DNA from 3 places in the Shewanella mytili genome. Region 1 is predicted to be linked to each of the others. Evidence: predicted binding sites of a transcription regulator. Region 1 holds the regulator's gene; each other region holds the start of a gene.
The links. The regulator LexA, encoded in region 1, represses DNA repair genes until DNA is damaged. The targets are predictions, from matches to a motif close to TACTGTATNNNNATACAGTA.
Positions count from the first base shown of each region.

Region 2: ACIDEJ_RS08845 (DNA topoisomerase III) is a predicted target of LexA. The motif match lies at 2,087-2,106, and genes of this name have one in related genera.
Region 3: ACIDEJ_RS05150 (YebG family protein) is a predicted target of LexA. The motif match lies at 2,323-2,342, and genes of this name have one in related genera.

Region 1 covers NZ_JBKOUD010000011.1:87,375-93,770, reverse strand. Annotated here, with positions in the region: gene ACIDEJ_RS11745 (ArnT family glycosyltransferase) at 1-1,722, shown strand; gene ACIDEJ_RS11750 (TVP38/TMEM64 family protein) at 1-4, shown strand, start outside; gene ACIDEJ_RS11740 (cell division inhibitor SulA) at 1,944-2,432, opposite strand; gene lexA (transcriptional repressor LexA) at 2,429-3,049, opposite strand; gene plsB (glycerol-3-phosphate 1-O-acyltransferase PlsB) at 3,202-5,631, shown strand; gene mtr (tryptophan permease) at 5,631-6,396, shown strand, end outside.
Region 2 covers NZ_JBKOUD010000007.1:99,429-105,824, reverse strand. Annotated here, with positions in the region: gene fadJ (fatty acid oxidation complex subunit alpha FadJ) at 1-1,983, shown strand, start outside; gene ACIDEJ_RS08845 (DNA topoisomerase III) at 2,152-4,110, shown strand; gene ACIDEJ_RS08840 (alpha/beta fold hydrolase) at 4,373-5,659, opposite strand; gene ACIDEJ_RS08835 (MBL fold metallo-hydrolase) at 5,894-6,396, shown strand, end outside.
Region 3 covers NZ_JBKOUD010000003.1:179,412-185,807, forward strand. Annotated here, with positions in the region: gene prc (carboxy terminal-processing peptidase) at 1-613, opposite strand, end outside; gene proQ (RNA chaperone ProQ) at 653-1,318, opposite strand; gene ACIDEJ_RS05145 (GAF domain-containing protein) at 1,554-2,012, opposite strand; gene ACIDEJ_RS05150 (YebG family protein) at 2,009-2,311, opposite strand; gene ACIDEJ_RS05155 (paraquat-inducible protein A) at 2,448-3,131, shown strand; gene ACIDEJ_RS05160 (paraquat-inducible protein A) at 3,118-3,747, shown strand; gene ACIDEJ_RS05165 (MlaD family protein) at 3,734-6,367, shown strand.

The sequences.
Region 1 (6,396 bases):
ATGACTTTTTTGCTGAAACCTTTCGAGTCGGATGATTATCGCCGGGTGTTTTGGGCGCTGTTTTGGTTAACGCTGGTGGTGATGTTACTGGGCGTGGGCTTTCGTTCGCCATGGCCGGCAGATGAGCCACGTTTTGTTGAGGCCGCTCGGGAGATGGTAAACAACGGGCAGTGGCTGTTTCCCAGTCGCGGCGGCGAGTTTTATCCTGACAAACCTCCGGTGTTCATGTGGGCCATTGCGCTGTTTTACTTGGTGCTTGGTAATCTCAAACTGGCGTTTTTGCTGCCCAATGCCTTGTCCGGCTTGTTGACCGTCATGCTGGTGTACGACCTGGGCGCCCGCTTATGGAATGTGCGCACTGGCCGCAATGCGGCATTACTGCTGATGCTGGTGCCCCAGTTTTTATTGCAGACCAAAAGCGCCCAGATAGACGCCATGGTGATGTGCTGGATAACCGTGGGTTGTTACGGTCTCATTCGCCATTTCATGCTGGGGCCAAACTGGACATGGTATTTTATTGCCTGGGCTTTCATGGGGCTTGGGGTGATTACCAAAGGCGTGGGTTTTTTACCCCTGCTGATGTTACTGCCCTTGGGGTTTTATGCCTGGCGCCGGCAACTGTACCGGCAAAGCTGGCGCTGGCGAGCGGTGGCGGGGCCACTGGTAATGCTGGCGGTGATTGCCGCCTGGCTGGTGCCCATGGTGCTGACGGTGTTGCAGCATAATGCACCGGAATATACCGCTTACATGAACAATATCCTGTTCAAACAAACGGGGCAGCGTTATGCCAATGCCTGGCACCATATCAAGCCCTGGTATTTTTTTGTAGTCAGTGTGATCCCCTGGTTGTGGTTTCCATTGCCCTTTTTGGCGTTGGCCCATTGGAAAACCTTTGTGGCACGGCTGAAGCAAGACCCGCAAATTGTCATTTTGCTGGTATGGGTGGGGCTGGTGATTTTATTTTTCAGCATCAGTCCCGGCAAACGTAACCTGTATATTTTACCTGCGTTGCCCATGGCAGCGTTGGTGATGGCCGCCGCTTTGCAAGGGGTGGGGCAGCGGCGCTGGTTTGAATGGCTGGTGTCAGGGCTGTTGTGGTTCGTCACCGCCGTGGTGGCGATCGTCGGGGTGATGGCCGTTATCGAGTCTCCCTGGCTGCTGAGAAAACTGGCGGATTATACCGATGATGTCCGCCACTTTGGCTATATGCTATTGACCATGGCGGCGCTGTGGCTGGTGGTGTTATGGAAAAGCCGTCACGGTTTTTCATTGGTTCGCGCCGGGGTGGTTACCTTTATTGGCTGGATGGTGTTTACCAGTTGGGGTTCCCTGTTACTGGATGCCGTACGTACCCCAAAAGCCGTTTTGCAGCATACCGCAGAGGTGGTTGGTGCTGATGCCCAACTGGGGTTGGTGCATTTCAAAGAGCAGTTCATTCTGTTTTCACCGCTGGATATTACCCACTTCAGTTATCTGGCACCGGTGGCAGAGCAGGAGCGCAATGCCTGGCGCTGGTTGCAGCAAGGCCAGAAACGCTATCTGCTGGTGGCTGATAATGAAAAACTCAGCTGTTTTGATATGAGCAAGGGCCGAAACATGGGAAGGGCACATCGGCGTAATTGGTTCCTGTTGGAGCCAGATGCCATGCTGCCCACATGTACTGCTCCCGAGCGGGTGAGCGTTTATTACACCCCACATCCCGGACACTGGCTGAAAGAGTAATTACCGCCCGATATGAAATGGGTCAAAGGCATAACGTCATTTTGCATTTCGTGGTGTCATAAAAAACGCAGCGGATGCTGCGTTTTTTATGGGGTTAACTCGTACTTAAACCAAGAGTTAAACCATGAGTAAAGCTTCGAGGCCTGCAACGTTATCCTGTATTCCAATGCGCCATTTTACTCGCCGTAAAGTGGTGCAGTGGCCCTCCCGGCAAATCGGCTTTAGTGCACGGCTTGCAGTTTGGGAAACAACGAGGCCGGCTCTGCGGCCATCGGGTTGTTTTCCAGCACTATGCCCATGGCCCTGGCGCTTTTGGCCACCAGTTGCAAGCGGCGCTTGTCTTTGTGATCCAGCTGTTCCACCCAGCTTATCACCGCACTGGAGGTACCGCTGGTCAGGGCTTTTTCCATGGCCCATAAGGCTTCCACTTCATCCCGGGCCCGCACCAATAACACTCGGTCCATGCGCACGCCGGCATCTGCCAGCAACTCTTTATAGCCGATGGCGTTTTCCGGGTTAATCAGCACAATCCAGCGGCCAAGCTGACTTAAGCGGGCCAGCTGCGTACTGAGTTGCTGCAGCTCCTGTCGTCCCTGAGAGTGAGTGACAAGGCTGGTAATTTCCGTTTGCTGCCAGCTGTGCTCAGCCACATAGGCAGCATCCTGCCATAGTCCGGGGTGCTCCGGGGCCTTTCCCATGAGAGTGCTCATAACCAGTCTCCGTTGCGGATGATTCCCACTGCCAGACCTTCAATGGTCAAGGGCTGACAGCTCAGGTCAACGCGGATCGGTTGGTATTCGTCATTTTCCGGATGCAGCAGTACAATGTTGCCCTTTTTCTCAAAGCGCTTCACGGTCACATCATCATCCACCCGGGCAACCACCACCTGGCCGTTGTGGGCATCTTGCATTTTGTGTACTGCCAGCAAGTCGCCTTCCAGAATGCCGATGTTTTTCATGCTGTCACCACGAACCCGCAGCAGAAAATCGGCACTGGGGTGGAACATGGCAGGGTCCACCTGATAATACTGTTCAACATGTTCCTGGGCGAGAATCGGCTCGCCGGCCGCAACCTGGCCAATCAGCGGCAGCCCGGTTTCTTCCGGCTGTTCTTCTTCCATGGGCAGGCGCAGCCCACGGGAGGTGCCGGGCATAATCTCAATGCAGCCTTTTTTGGCCAGCGCCTTGAGGTGTTCCTCTGCCGCATTGGCACTTTTAAAGCCCAGCCGGCTGGCAATTTCTGCGCGGGTAGGGGGCATGCCGGTTTCGGCAATGTTGGTTTTAATCAACTCCAGGATTTGCGCCTGTCGTGGTGTCAGCGGTCTCATGTTGATTCCTGTTTTTTCATACAGTAACTGTTAGTATATACAGTATTTTGAGCAGTGCAAGTATTAACCAATTGTCAGACTGTTGGATAAGCCTTGGCTTATTCTGGTATTCTACCGAGTTATTGATTGGGGTTTAGATGCTATAAAAAACGATGTCCAAACACGACTCACTCTGGCGCTCTTCGTGGCGCTGGCTGCAGCGGCAGCTGGTTCATTCTGTGGTGGTGCCACAGGATCCATTCACTGATTTGAATCTGGATCCCTCCAAACCCATGGCGTATGTCATGAAAACCGAATCCCAAAGCGATATTGCCGCGCTGGCGGACGTTACCGACAAACTGGGGCTGCCAAGCCCTTATGAAACGCTACAGGTGAACGGCGTGGCGTTGCCGCGAGTAGTATGCCTGGAAGGTGCCAAGCCGTTGCTGGGCGCCCGCAAGGACGACATGCCGTTTCTGCACTGTTTTACCCAACTGCTCAATTTGCATAAATCCGACAAGACCCTGGACATCCAACTGGTGCCGGTGAGCTTGTATTGGGGGCGAACCCCCGGCAAGGAAGACGACACCATGCGGGCGGCGGTGTTTGAGCGGGAAAGTCCCACCTGGCTGCGCAAATTCTGGATGATCCTGTTCCTCGGGCGGGACAATTTTGTGCAGTTCTCCAATGCGGTATCGTTGCGCTGGATGGCGGATCAGCACGGTACAGACAAAGCCATTGCCCATAAGCTCTCCCGGGTGGCGCGGGTGCATTTTCGTCGCCAGCGTAAGGTGATGACCGGCCCGGTATTGCCTAATCGGCAAGCCCTGTTTGCCGATTTGCTCCATAGCGATGCGCTGCAAAAAGCGATTTTGGAAGAGGCCGGCAGCAAAAACATCCCGGAGGCGGAAGCCAGAGCCCGGGCAGAATCTTATCTTGATGAAATTGCCGCTGATTATTCAGACAGCCTGATCCGCATCAGCAAACGGTTGCTGACCTGGCTGTGGCATAAATTGTACTGGGGCATTTCCATTCGCGGCGCCGAACATGTGCGGCAACTGCACCGCGACGGCCACGAAATCGTGTATGTGCCTTGTCATCGCAGCCACATGGATTATCTGCTGCTGTCGTACCTGTTGTATTTTGAAGGCATGGTGCCGCCCCATATTGCGGCGGGCATCAACCTGAATTTCTGGCCCGCCGGGCCAATTTTTCGCCGTGGCGGCGCCTTTTTCATCCGTCGCAGTTTCAATGGCAACAAGTTGTACACCACCGTGTTTAAGGAATACCTCGGGCAGCTGTTTGCCAAGGGCTATTCAGTAGAATACTTTACCGAAGGTGGACGCTCCCGTACCGGGCGGCTTCTGGCGCCCAAAACCGGCATGCTGGCGATGACGGTCAACTCCGTGCTGCGAGGCATCAACCGTCCGGTCACGCTGGTGCCGGTGTATCTGGGGTACGATCACGTGATGGAGGTGGCCACTTACCTCAAAGAGCTCAGTGGTCGCAAAAAGCAGAAAGAGTCCGTGTGGCAAGTGCTTGGTGCAGTACGTAAGCTGGGCAATTTTGGCCGGGTGTACGTGAATTTTGGCGAACCCATCAACCTGCAACATTTCTTAACCACAGCGGCACCTAGCTGGCGGGATGAAACGTCAGAAGATCCGGAGCAGAAACCGTTATGGCTCACCCCGGTGGTGAATGATCTGGCCAATCAGGTGATGACCCATATCAACGATGCCGCAGCAGCAACAGCGGTATCGCTAACCAGTCTGGTGTTGCTTTCCACCAAACAGCATGCGCTGGAGCGGCAACAGCTTGAAGCCCAGCTGGACTTCTATCTGGAACTGTTACGTCAGGTGCCTTATACCGGATTCAGTTCGGTCGCCGATGGCAACGGCCAGGAGTTGCTGCGCCAAGGGATAGCGCTGAACAAATTCTGTGTGGCAAATGACGGCCTGGGGGACATTGTGTCACTGGATGAGCGCGTAGCCATCACCATGACTTACTACCGCAATAACGTGCTGCATTTGTTTGTGGTGCCCGCATTGCTTGCCAACTGCCTGCTCAAGCTGCAATTGACCAGCCGTAATCAGCTGCAGGCGGTACTGCAGCCATTTTATGCCCTCTTGCAGGCAGAGCTGTTTTTAGGGGAAAAATCGCCACAGGCACTGCAACAATATAGCGAGCAGGTGTTACAGCGTTTTGTGGATGCAGGTTACATGAAGCCAGACACCCTGGCAGTGACTCCTCAAGGGGTAAATGCCCTGGCACTGCTGGCAGAAACCATGGGCGAAACCCTGCAGCGTTATGCCATCATCTTTAACCTGTTATCCGCCAGTCCCCGGTTGGAGCGGGGCGATCTGGAAAGCGAAAGTTACCTGCTTGCCAGTCGCTTAGGGGCACTGCACGGCATTACCGCACCGGAGTTTTACGACAAAAAACTGTATGCCACTCTCAGCATCCGCCTAAAAGAGCTGGGGTATCTTGAGGGGGCAGACAGCCAGCAACGCATCCGGCAGATGCGCGATTACACCAATGCACTGTTACAAGCCGATGTGCGTAAAACCATTGAGCACAGCATTCAGTCCAGGCAGGAGTCCTAATGAGCAGTACTGAGGTTAGCGGCAAAACGCCGTCGTTACTTGGCGGCGCCATGATTATTACCGGCACCACCGTGGGGGCGGGCATGTTCTCCCTGCCGGTGGTTGGCGCCGGCATGTGGTTTGGGTACTCGGTGCTGATGCTGCTGGGCGTGTGGTTTTGCATGTTGATGTCCGGACTCTTGCTGTTGGAAACCAATTTGCATTTTGAACCCGGGGCAAGTTTTGACACCCTCGCCAGCCGTACGCTGGGGCAATTCGGACGGGTGCTCACCGGTGCTTCCATCGCCTTTGTACTGTATATCCTCACTTATGCCTATATCAGTGGCGGCGGCTCCATCATTAACCATTACCTCAATGGTTTGGGGTTGGCTCTGCCACAAAGCGGGGCGGCGTTACTCTTTGCCATCGTGCTGGCGCTGATTGTTTTCATCAGCACCAAAGCGGTGGATAGGGTGACGTCTATCCTGATTGGCGGCATGGTGATAAGTTTTGTGCTGGCCATCGGCCATCTGTTTACCGGCGTTGATAGCGGCAAACTGTGGCAACCGGACGGCCCGCAACAGTTTGTGCCCTATTTGTGGGCCGCCATTCCTTTCGGTTTGGCCAGTTTTGGCTATCACGGCAATGTGCCTTCATTGGTGAAATATTACGGGCACCGTCCTGCGCTGATTGTGAAAGCGCTGTTTGTGGGCACGTTCATCGCGTTAATCATCTATCTGGGATGGCTGGTGGCTACCATGGGCAATCTGCCCCGCAGCAGTTTCA
Region 2 (6,396 bases), on a different contig from region 1:
GACAACAGTATCAAAGGGCTGGTGCTGATTTCCGGCAAAGCGGACTCGTTTGTGGCCGGAGCGGACATTGCCATGCTTGATGCCTGCGACACCCAGGATAAAGCCTGTGAATTGTCGGCCGCCGGGCATCAGGTTTTTGGCGCATTGGAAAACTTGGAGATCCCGGTGGTGGCCGCCATTCATGGCGCCTGCCTTGGCGGCGGTTTGGAGTTGGCGCTGGCCTGCCATAAACGGGTGTGCAGCGATAATGCCAAAACCCTGCTGGGACTGCCGGAAGTCCAACTGGGATTGCTGCCGGGTAGCGGCGGCACCCAACGTTTGCCACGCCTGGTGGGCATTGCCAAAGCGCTGGACATGATGCTGACCGGCAAGCAGCTGCGTCCCAAGCAAGCACTGAAAATGGGGCTGGTGGATGATGTGGTGCCGCAAACCATTTTGCTGGAGGCCGCCATCAAGCTGGTGCACAGCGGTAAAAAACGCCCCAAACGCAAACTGAGCCTGATGGAAATGGCATTGGAGCGCACCCATTTCGGGCGCAACATCCTGTTTGATCAGGCGCTGAAACAGGTAGAGCGCAAAACCCAAGGCAATTATCCGGCGCCGCCGAAAATCATTGATTGCGTCCGCATTGGCGCCGATGAAGGCATGGCTGCCGGGCTTGCCACCGAGTCCCGTTATTTTGGCGAGCTGGTCATGACCAGCGAGTCTGCCGCGCTGCGGTCAATTTTCTTTGCCACCACCGACATGAAAAAGGAAACCGGCGCTGCCGGTGCAAAGCCACGGGCTCTGCAAAAAGCCGTGGTGCTGGGCGGCGGTTTGATGGGCGGCGGCATTGCAGCGGTCACCATCAGCAAGGCCAAACTGCCGGTACGGGTAAAGGATATCAGCGAAAAAGGCCTGTCCAATGCCCTGGCTTATGCCTATAAGCTACTGGATAAAAGTGTGCAGCGCCGGCACATGAGCGCTGCCCAGCGGGATAACGTCATGGCCCTGATGAGCACTACTACCGAATATAACGGCGTGCATGATGCCGATATCGTGGTGGAGGCGGTATTTGAAGATCTCAAGCTCAAGCATCAAATGGTGCAGGACATTGAGCGTGAATGCAGTGAGCATACGGTGTTTGCCTCCAACACCTCCTCCTTGCCCATCAGCCAGATTGCCGCAGTGGCTGCCCGCCCTGAAAACGTGATTGGTTTGCACTATTTCTCGCCGGTGGAAAAAATGCCGCTGGTGGAAGTGATTGCCCATGAGAAAACCTCACCCCAAACCATTGCCACCACCGTGGCCTTTGCCCGCAAACAGGGCAAAACCCCGATAGTGGTCAAAGACGGCGCCGGATTTTATGTCAATCGCATTTTGGCACTGTACATGAACGAAGCCGCCCAGCTGCTGCTGGAAGGGCAGGGCGTGGAGCCGCTGGACAAGGCGCTGGTGAAATTCGGTTTCCCGGTAGGCCCTATCACCTTGCTGGATGAGGTGGGCATTGATGTGGGCGCCAAGATTTCGCCCATTTTGCAACAGGAGCTTGGCGAGCGTTTTTGCGCGCCTGCCGCTTTTGACAAGCTGCTGCAGGATGACCGCAAAGGGCGCAAGAATGGCAAGGGGTTTTATCTGTACGGCAAAAAGAAAGCCAAGAAAAAACAGGTGGACACTTCCGTTTACAAAGTGCTTGGCATTACGCCGGGCGTGGCAGCTGAAAATGCCCAGTTGGCTCAGCGCTGCGTGGTGCAAATGCTCAATGAGGCGGTGCGTTGCCTGGATGAAGGCATTATCAGCAGCGCCCGTGATGGTGATATCGGCGCCATTTTCGGCATCGGTTTCCCACCATTTCTGGGGGGGCCGTTCCGTTATATCGATACCCTCGGGGCCGCCCAGCTGGTGAGCCTGTTGCAAGGTTACCAGCAGCGCTTTGGTGAGCGTTTTGCCCCCTGTGAACGCCTGATAACCATGGCGGCCAATCATCAGCGGTTCTACGACTGAGCATTACCTTGGCTGACAAACGCCCGCATTAGCGGGCGTTTTTACTACAATAGCCGAAAAATTCCCGGGACGGTTTGCAGTCTGTCCAAAAGCGGGGTAATGTTACTGTAATTTTATACAGTATGTTGTGCCTTCCTTTATGCACAACGTTTGATACATGGCTGGCGCATGATCCTTTATATTGCTGAAAAACCCAGTCTGGGGCGGGCGATTGCCGATGTACTGCCCAAACCCCAGCGCAAGCACGAAGGCTATATCGAGGCCGCCAACGGGGATTGCGTCTCTTGGTGTGTGGGGCACTTGCTGGAGCAGGCCGCGCCTGATGCCTACGATCCCCAGTATAAATCCTGGAAACTGGAACATCTGCCCATCATTCCGGCCAAATGGCAGTTGTTGCCCAAAAAAGGCAGTCGCAGTCAGCTTGCCGTGCTGAAAAAACTCATCAAGCAAGCCGACATGCTGGTGCATGCCGGTGACCCTGACCGTGAAGGGCAGTTGCTGGTGGATGAAGTGCTGTCGTATCTGGGCGCCAGCAGCGCAAAGCTCACTGCCGCCAAGCGTTTGTTGGTTAACGATCTGAATCCGCAGGCGGTCAGCCGTGCACTGGGGCAGATGCGCCGCAACCGGGAGTTTGTGCCCTTGTCTACCTCCGCTTTGGCCCGCAGCCGTGCCGACTGGCTTTATGGCATGAACCTGTCCCGGGCTTATACCCTGCAAGGGCGCAAGGTGGGTTATCAAGGGGTGTTGTCTGTGGGGCGGGTGCAAACGCCACTGTTGGGATTGGTGGTCCGCCGGGATGACGAGATTGCGGCCTTTCAACCCATTCCCTTTTTTGAAGTGCTGGCCAAGGTACAGGATGGTAGCGGCGCGGTTTTTCATGCCCGTTGGCAACCCAGTGATGCCTGCGCGCCGTGGATGGATGAGGCTGGCCGGGTGCTGGCAAAAGGGCTGGCAGAAAATGTCATTGGCCGCATTTCGGGGCAGAACGCCACGGTTGTCAGCGTGGAAGAGAAGCCCAAACGGCAGGCACCGCCATTGCCCTATAGTTTGTCGGCGCTGCAGATTGACTGCAACAAGCGCTTTGGCATGAGTGCCAAGGCAGTGCTGGATACGGCCCAATCCCTTTATGAACGCCACAAGCTGCTGACCTATCCCCGCTCCGACAGCCGTCATCTGCCCCGGGCACAGTTTGAGGATGCACCCGGGGTCATTGCCGCCATCAGCCAAGGCGCCGGTGAATTGCTGCAAGGGTGTGACCGCCCGGATGCCACCCTTAAATCCAAGGCTTGGGATGACAGCAAAGTGGATGCCCACCATGCCATCATCCCGACGGGCAAGATCCCGAATCTGGCGGGGTTAACGGCCACAGAACGTCAGGTATATCTGCAAGTGGCACGGCAATATCTGGCACAGTTTTATCCCCATTACCGTTATCTGGAAACCCGAGTCATGTTGCAGATTGCTGGTGGCCATTTTGTGGCAAAAAGCAAACGGGAGCAGCAACTGGGCTGGAAACAGCTTTTCCGGCGCGATGGCAACAATGACGAGGCGGAAGACAATGCCACGGGCCTGTTGCCGCCGTTAACCGCAGGGCAAACATTACAGTGTCTGGCGGGCGAACTGCTGGAAAAAATGACCCAGCCGCCGAAACACTTTACCGATGCCACCTTGCTGGCAGCCATGACCGGCATCAGCCGCTTTGTAAGTGATCCGCAGATCCGGCAGGTACTGAAAGAAACCGATGGCCTGGGCACCGAGGCAACCCGCGCCGGCATCATTGAGCTGCTGTTCAAACGGGGCTTTTTGCAGCGCCAGGGCAAAACCATTGTGGCAACCGATGCGGGCACGGGGCTTATCCGCAGTTTGCCGGTGGTGGCCACCACTCCGGACATGACCGCCCAATGGGAAAGTGCACTGGATGGCATCAGCCGCCGGGAAACCCAATATCAGCAGTTCATGCAGCCATTGTTGGCACAGCTGGCGCAATTGGTTGAGCAGGCCCAACATGTTTTACCCGTGGCCTTGAGCGGCGTAAAAGTGAGCCGCCGTGGCAATCGGCGCCCTCCCCGTAAAAGTCCCGCCAGGGGTGGCAAGAGAAAATCCCCCAAGGCCGCCCCGAAAGAATGAGTGATGTTTGGGCGGTTGTAGCTTAATGCCAAAGCGGATCATGCATGGTAACAGGTCATCTAAAGACAGGATGTTTTTCATCTAACTGATTGATATATACCTACAAACTGTCATGCTGGCGCATAAAAAAGGGTCTATCATCGTGACAGACCCAAAACAGGCTATTCCATTCAAACGGTTACGTAATCCCAACGGAACCGCTATGAAGTATAGTTCATAGCGATTAAGCAAAGCTGAACAACCGCCAATAAAACGGATGAATTTAACGCAGTTGTTCGCCCCGGTTAAGGGCAATCAGCCGCCCGAGAATGCGCTCGCCATCCATTCGAATGCCATTGTGTTCATATTCCGATGTCAGCCAGTATTTGAGATTGCCCACCCGGGCTGCGGTTTCAAGGCTGAATTCGCGCTCTACGTACATGTCTTCGCTATAAATGGCAGCGGCTACGGGTACCGTGTTGGCCGCAAGTGCTGGCAGGTTGTACAGCTGTGGCCAGTCGCTTTTGGTTGCCAGCAGCTCGGCGCATGCTTGCAATGGCCGCAAGTTGGCGATTTGCTGCATCATCCACGGGTACACCATTTCACCGGTGAGCAGCAGCGCCTCGGCATCTGGGGCAAACTCAGGGTATTCCTGGCGGATGCGCTCAGCGGCCCAAGCCGATGGCGCTTGCTGGCAATAAATGGCCTCATGCAGCAGAACATAGAGCGGATTGGTGTGGTAACTGAGCATCTGCATGAAATGCTCGGCAAACAGCGGGTTGAGCACCTTGCCTTCTGGGCCGGTTACCAGCGCCTGTTCGAGCAGGTAATATACCGCTTCCGGGCCTTGCGCCATGCCCAGGTTGATCCCGAGCAATTGCAGCATTTCCACTGTCAGCCTGTCACCGTTTGGCAGGGGTTCACAATGCTCTAGCAGATGCCTTGCCAGTTCACCCAGCAACTTTTTGGCATCCGGAAAACGTTGGTGAAACTGCCGGTTTTTGGCCAGTACCCGGCGATAGGTGGCCCGGTAAACCGCATCGGCATCATGCTCAAGGGGCGGAATGCCGCCGGTGATAAAGGCTTCTTTCAGGCCTTCAGGTGCAGTGCTGAGATAATGCAGGATGCAAAAGCCGCCAAAGCTTTGCCCCAGAACGCTCCATGGCGTTTGCGGGCTGAGTTGCCGGCGGATGGCTTCGGCATCGCGCACAATGTTGTCTGCCCTAAAATGACTCAGGTATTGGGCTTGCTGCCGGGCACTGAGGCCTGCCAGTGTGCGGTAGCTAACGGGGGTGGATAAGCCGGTACCGCGCTGATCCAGCAGTAATACCCGATATTCCTGCAAGGCGCGTTTTATCCAGCCGCTGCTGATGAGCGGACGCTGGGCACCAAACCCCGGGCCCCCCTGAAAATACAGCAAAAAGGGCAGGGTGTCGGCACCGGCTTGCAGTCCTCTGAGTTCCCGTGCGAACACGCTGATGCTTGCCCCTTGTGGCTGCTGGTAATCCAGTGGCAGGGTAAAGTGGTGTTGGTGGCACTGCATGCCTTCAAGGAGGGCAATGGTTGTCATTATGGCCTTCATGGTGGATATTTTTGCTGATTGTACACCTAAAAGCCCCATCCGGTGGTGGCGCGGCATTTTAGGCGGGCATTCAACTGCAGGAAACGTTACACTGGGCCAATCTGATGATCTGCAACGTGCGTAGGCATGCCTTGGCAACATTCAGCGCGGATTTTTGTACTGGCAATTGATGAGCGTGGATTTCCCATCAAGGTGTAGTAGAACCAGCCTGAGAGTAACAACATGAAATATCAAATTATTCCCGTAACACCCTTTCAACAGAATTGCAGTCTTATCTGGTGTGAGCAAACCCTGAAGGCAGCAGTGGTCGATCCCGGCGGCAATATTGACCGAATCCTCGATGCGGTGCGGGAGCATGGCCTGACACTGGAAAAAATCTTGCTGACCCATGGTCATATCGATCATGTGGGGGGGGCGGCCCAACTGGCAACCGAGCAGCAATTACCCATAATCGGCCCGCATGAGGCCGACAACATGTGGCTGGCGCAGTTGCCAGCCCAAAGCCAAAAATTCGGCTTTCCGGTGAGCGAGGCTTTTGTACCGGATCAATATCTGCAGGATGGTGATGAAGTCACCGTGGGCAACAGTGTCTTGAAGGTGTTCCATTGTCCTGGTCATACTCCGGGGCATGTGGTGTTCTGGTCTGCGGTTGACAAACTGGCCTGGGTCGGGGATGTATTGTTCCGCGGCTCCATTGGCCGGACGGATTTCCCCGGTTCCGATTA
Region 3 (6,396 bases), on a different contig from region 1:
TCATGCGCTTGATGGCGTTGTTGTAACGTTTTTGCAAAATGTCGACGGTTTCAGGCCAGCTCTTGCCGGTGAGCTTCAAGCTCAGGGCATCGTACTTAACCCGCTGCCGCCATAATTCATTCAATTCCGCTTCGTTTTTGGGCCAGGCAGCCTCTTTACGGTTGAATACGTATTTGTCGCCCGCCACATCAAAATGCATGGGTTTATCTTTGTCCAGCAAACTCAATGCATAGGCAAAACGCTCATAGCTGCGCTGCTGCACCAGATGAAACATCTGATACGCGCCGTCCAGCTGCCCGTTCTTGATCATGTCATCAAACTGGTTGGCATAGGGTTTCAGGCGTTCAATATCGCTTTGCAACAACACGTTGCGCCGATAATCCAATTGTTTGAGAAAACGCTCGAAGATTTGCTCCGAAAAAGCGTCATCCAAGGCAATGCGATGATAATGGGAACGGGTGAACAGACCGGCCACACGTTTGCTGGTAACCAGATGTTGCGGCTCTTGGTGAAGCTCGGGCAACTCGCTGAGCGGGATTGTCGGGGATATAGCGAACGCTGAGGTTCCCAACAGCATACTGGCCAGAGACGCCGCTATAATAATCTTTCGCATCAGCAAGTTACTCCTTTTTCGATATAAATTCCCGGTGAGTTACAGCAGGATGTGCTCCGCATGAACCTTCACGGTCAGGCCGGAGTCCAACTGTACATGAACATCGTCTTTATTGATGTTCTGGATGACACCGCCTACAGGCTTAACACCCAGTTTGACACTGACACGTTGTCCTGGGTTCAATGTTGACAGTGTGGCCGGCACCAATTGTACGGCAGGCTGTGCGGCCTGGCGCTGGGGCGCGGATTTAGGAATGGCAACTTTTCGGTTGTCAACACGGGGCTTACGCCGTGCCTTGGGTTTGTCAGCCCGGGCAGGCTGGCCATCAGCCGCTTTTTGATTGGCTGCTTTGGCAGCCTCAACACGACGGGCCTTGGCTTTTTCCTGGCTTTCCTTGAGCGTGGTACGGGCATGTTCAATATGCTCTTGTTCCAACTCACCGCAAGGATTGCCATCCAAATCAACCCGCTGCGCGCCTTCTTTGAGGGATTTCAGATAACGCCAGCTATTGGTATAACGCCGCAGAGCAACCCGGAGCTGGGTTTTGCTGACTCTGGAATCGTTGGCCAACCGTTCTGCCAAATCCTGGAATAGTCCAATCTTTAGAGGTTTAGCTTCACCTTCAGCGATAAAACATAAAGGAAAGGTTTCATACAAATACGCCAGAATGGCATTGGTGTCGGTCAACTTTTCTGTTGATTCCATATTACTTCCACGAATTACAAGGGACGCAGGCAGCATAAGGCCCGGTCGTTAGTTCTTTTTATCCCGAAGGATAATCTACAAGTTAGCATGCCTTTGGGGCTAACCAAAGATTCCACTGACCTTAGCAATGATTCGGTACAATTGCCAAAACAGCGAGCCTGCATGCGATTAAGCGGCCTATTATAAGCCGAGCCACACCGAAAGCGACCATCAAATACACAAAATCGAACGGCTTTTAAGCAAACAGACACCGTTCAAAGGTTGCAACCAGGGTTTCCAGCCCCTGTTGATCGATTGCATCAAAGCGGTCGGTCAAAGGGCTGTCCACATCCAGCACTGCCACGATTTGCCCCTGTTGCCTTACCGGCACGACAATTTCCGAATTGCTGGCGGCATCACAGGCAATATGTCCGGCAAACTGATGGACATCCCCTACCCGCTGGGTACGGTTTTCAGACACCGCCGCACCACATACCCCTTTGCCCACGGCAATGCGGCTGCAGGCCACTTTGCCCTGGAAAGGCCCCAGCACCAACTGCGGTCCCTTTAACAGATAAAACCCGACCCAATTAAGCTGCTCTAAATGTTCATTGAGTAACGCAGAGAAATTGGCCATGGCGGCAATCAGATCGGTTTCACCGTCCAGTAATGCCGCAGCTTGTCGGTTCAGAGTGTCATAACACTGGGCTTTCATTCAGCATCCCTAGGTAGTGCATCATCAGATGCTTTTTTCTTGGCGGTTTTCGCTGCCGGTATTTTCTTCACCGCAGCCCCTTTCAATAACGTTGCCAGCGTATCTTTATGGGTGGCCATATAAAAAGCAAGCTTTTCTGCCGAGGCTTCGTCAATCGTTACTTCACTGGCCTGGATAAAGGGCAACAGGTTGTCGGCAATATCCAACATCCTGTCATAGGCATCGGCTTCCTTTTTGGAGGTAAACGTCATTTTTTCCACCCCTTCTCTGACCACAACAAACCGGGTAATAACCGCCATGATCTTCCTCACACTGTTTAAACATACAGTATCTAGAGTGACATATTTCCCGCTACGGATGCAACCGCTTCGCGCTATCTGCTAACATCTGCGGCAGTTAACTTTGTAAAGATTACTCGGTAAACTGCTTTTTACTATGTGTACAGATACTCAGGGCAAGCCCCCTGCACTAGCCGATGCCGCCGATAATGGTGCCCGTTTCAAGGACACTGTGGTATTGTGCCGTGCCTGCGATTTGGCCGTAAGCCGCCGGGCCTTGCCCACCGGTGTAAGAGCCCTTTGCCCCCGCTGCCAGACAACCCTTTACGACACACCTTACTGCACGATTAACGGCGTGCTGGCCATGTGCATTGCGGCCATCATTTTGTATGTTCCCGCCATGCTGCTACCGGTACTTGAAATGCACTTCATTGGCAGTATCCGCACCACTACCGTGTTTCAAGGCGCACTGGCGGTGGCCAACGAGGGGTACTGGGTCGTGGGCCTGGCCGTTTTGGTGGGAGCGGTGATAGGGCCGGGATTGTTGCTCTGCTCGGTGCTGGCACAAACCGTGATAATCAAGAGCGGCTATTATCGCCGCAGCTCAGGACGGCAACTGCTGATAATGTTACTGCGCCATCACCGGTTGTTATCCCAACTGGCCATGCTGGAAATCTATGTGATCAGTTTTTTGGTGACCTCCTTTCAGCTGGCCGATTTTGCCGATGTGTATTTTGGAATGGGCACATTCTGCTTTACCATGCTGTTTCTGGTGGTGCTGTTTATGCTGAGGGAATATCAGCTGGAATATATGTGGAGCTACCTCAATGGCAACAACTAACGGCGTGCAGGGCAAAGACCTGGGGTTATGCAGCTGCCGCGATTGTGGTCAGATCAATCAGGTATCCGACCGTTTTTGCTGCCGCTGTGGTGCCCCGGTGCAGCCCCGGGATTACGGCAGCCTGCAGCGCAGCTGGGCCTTTCTGATTACCGCTGCCATTTTGCTGGTACCGGCCAACATCTACCCCATTACCACCCTCACCAAAAGTGGACACATTACGCAAGATACGATTTTCAGTGGCATTTTGCGTCTGGTTCATGCGGATATGTTACCCATTGCCATCATTGTTTTTACCGCTAGCATTCTGGTGCCGTGGTTGAAAATCGTCGGGCTGGGGATTTATCTTTCCGCCATCAGCTTCAATCTGAAATTTTCTAAGCAGAAACTTACCGTGGGTTTTCATTTCATCGAATGGATTGGCCGTTGGTCAATGCTGGATCTGTTTGTAATATCGCTTACGGTGGCACTGGTCAACATGGGACAGCTACTGGATGCCAAACCGGCACCGGCAGCAACCGCCTTTGCACTGGTGATTCTGTTTACCCAAATGTCTGCCAAAGTGCTCGACACCCGCCTGTTATGGGATCAGCTGGAAAAACAAGATGACACACATTGAACAACCCAAAGTGGTGCATAAAAAACTCTTTTCTCCCATATGGTTACTGCCGATTATCGCCTTGGCGCTGGGCGCCTGGCTCGGCATTAAGAGCATCCAGGAATCCGGCATTGCCGTGCACATCCATTTCCCTGACGCCACGGGGATTGATGTGGGCAAAACCCTCGTGCGTTATCAAGGGCTTAATGTGGGCAAGGTGGTGGACATCACCATTGATGATGAGCTGAAAGGCGTGAATGTTGATCTGCTGATGGATTATCGGGCAGAGCCGCTGTTACGGGAAAACAGCCAATTCTGGCTGGTTGCTCCCAAAGCCAGCATTACCGGGGTGGAAGGACTCGACACCCTGTTTTCCGGCAATTACATCGGCTTGTTGCCGGGCGATGGCGCATTTCGCGATCGCTTTGAAGCGGAGTTGGAAGCACCGTCGGTACTGCCGGGCAATAACGGGCTGGTGGTGGAGTTGCGGGCGGAAAAACTCGGCTCGCTGGATGTGGGCTCACCGGTGTTTTACCGCCAGATCCCAGTGGGACAAGTGGTAAGTTATCGGCTGGATGAGCAGCACAAGGTGTTGCTTAAAGCCTATATCAAAAAACAGTACACCAATTTGGTACGCAAGGATTCCCATTTTTGGAATGTGTCCGGTGTGCAGATTGATGCGTCGTTATCCGGCATCAAAGTCAATACGGCCAGTCTTGCCTCGCTGATTGCCGGCGGCATCAATTTCAGCTCACCGGCGAACTCACCGGTAGCTGAAGCCAACCAGGGATACAAACTCTATCCCAACCAGCAAGAGGCTCACGGCGGCATACGCTTTACGTTGATGGCCGCCAGCGCTGACGGGATCAAAGCGGGCACCGATGTGGTCTACCGCGGGGTTACCATTGGTGAAGTGGAAGATATTGCGGCCGACACCGCGCAAGTGGAAATCCATGCCCGACTGGATGCCCCTTATGCCAAATTATTAGGCGCCGATGCCCATTTCTGGCGCGCCGGGGCGGATATTTCACTTGCCGGCGTCAAACACCCCGAGCGACTGGTCAGTGGTGAAGTCATCGAATTTTTACCGGGCACCGGGGAGCCGCTGCCCCAATATCGACTCGCCAGTGAAGCCCCGATGCTGGAACAGGCAGCGCCCGTGCAACTGACCCTCACCGCCAATGAAAACCCCGGTGTCAAATCCGGTGCCGAAATCCGCTACCGCCAGGTCAAGATTGGCCAGGTCACCCGGATGCGCCTTAGCGATGATTTCAGTGCCGTGCAATATCAGGCTGAAATTTTACCTGAATTCAAGTCATTACTCCGTGCCGGCAGCGATTTCATCGCTGAAGCCCCTCTTGATATGCAAGCATCACTGGATGGCATTACCCTCAAAAGCGGCGACATTACCACCCTCACCCACGGCGTGATTAACCTGCGTTACAGTGGCAATAAAAACGCGCTGAATATCCGCAAGCCCGTGCCCCTTTTTGCCTCTGTCAGCAAAGCCGAGCAGTTTTACCAGCAAGGGCGGCAACTCAAATGGACCCTTTACAGCGACAGTGGCGCATCGGTTACCCCGGGGGCGCCTGTATATTACAAGCAGATGCAGGTGGGTGCGGTAACGGCGGTGGATTGGCGGGCTGCGACAGATGACTTTGCCCTGACGTTGGCAATTGAGCATACCTTTGCCCCCCTCTTGCAGGAAAACATCGTGTTCTGGCAAAAGCCCCCATTGACCGTGGATGCCGGGTTAAGCGGCGTTAAGGTTTCCATGGCGCCGGTCAAGGGAATGCTCAAGGGCAGTATCGCCATGGGCAAGCTTGACCATAAAGCCGCTGAGCCCAAACGCCTTTATGCCACGGAGGCACTGGCCCTCAGTCAGGCCCAGCACCTGCGGTTGACACTGCCGCTGGATGCGGCCATCAGCGCCGGAGCCCCCATTCGTTATCAGGGAACCCAGGTAGGAGAAGTGACCCACGTCACCCTGGATAAGGATTTACGGCAACTCTCAGCCAATGCTTACCTGTACGGGCAATATGCTGCCCCCTTGATGAAACAAGACAGCCATTATCAACTACAAAAACCGCAAATTTCCCTAAAAGGCATTGAGCACCCGGAAGCCCTGCTCAGCGGCGCCTTTATTGCGGTAATGCCGGGCGTGGACGGCCCAAAAACGACCGAGTTTCAAGTGGTCAGCAACCGGGACGACTATCAGGGCACAGCAGCGCTGACGCTGCAACTGCGCCGCCCCGATTTGGGTTCAATCAAGCGGGGAACGGGGATTTTCTTTCGCGGCGTGCAAGTTGGTGCCATCCTCGATTACCACCTGACCGACAATGGCGATGGGGTGTTGTTACAGGCAGGCATTGCCGCCCGTTACCGCCATTTAATCAACAGCAGCAGCCGCTTTTATGATCTGTCCGGCATCAAGGTGGACATTGGGCTGTTCTCCGGCGCCCAGATTAATGCCGGTTCACTGGAAACCATTCTGGCCGGCGGCATTGGGGTGGTCACCGAGCTGGATAACCAACAAGCGGCAATTCCCGATGAAACCAAGGTGTTCCCGGTTTTTGCACAGCCGGAAAAAGCGTGGCAGCAATGGCAGCCGCAGCTTACTGACATGCGGGCAACAGACTGACAGCGGCACCTGCAATGGCATATGCCGTC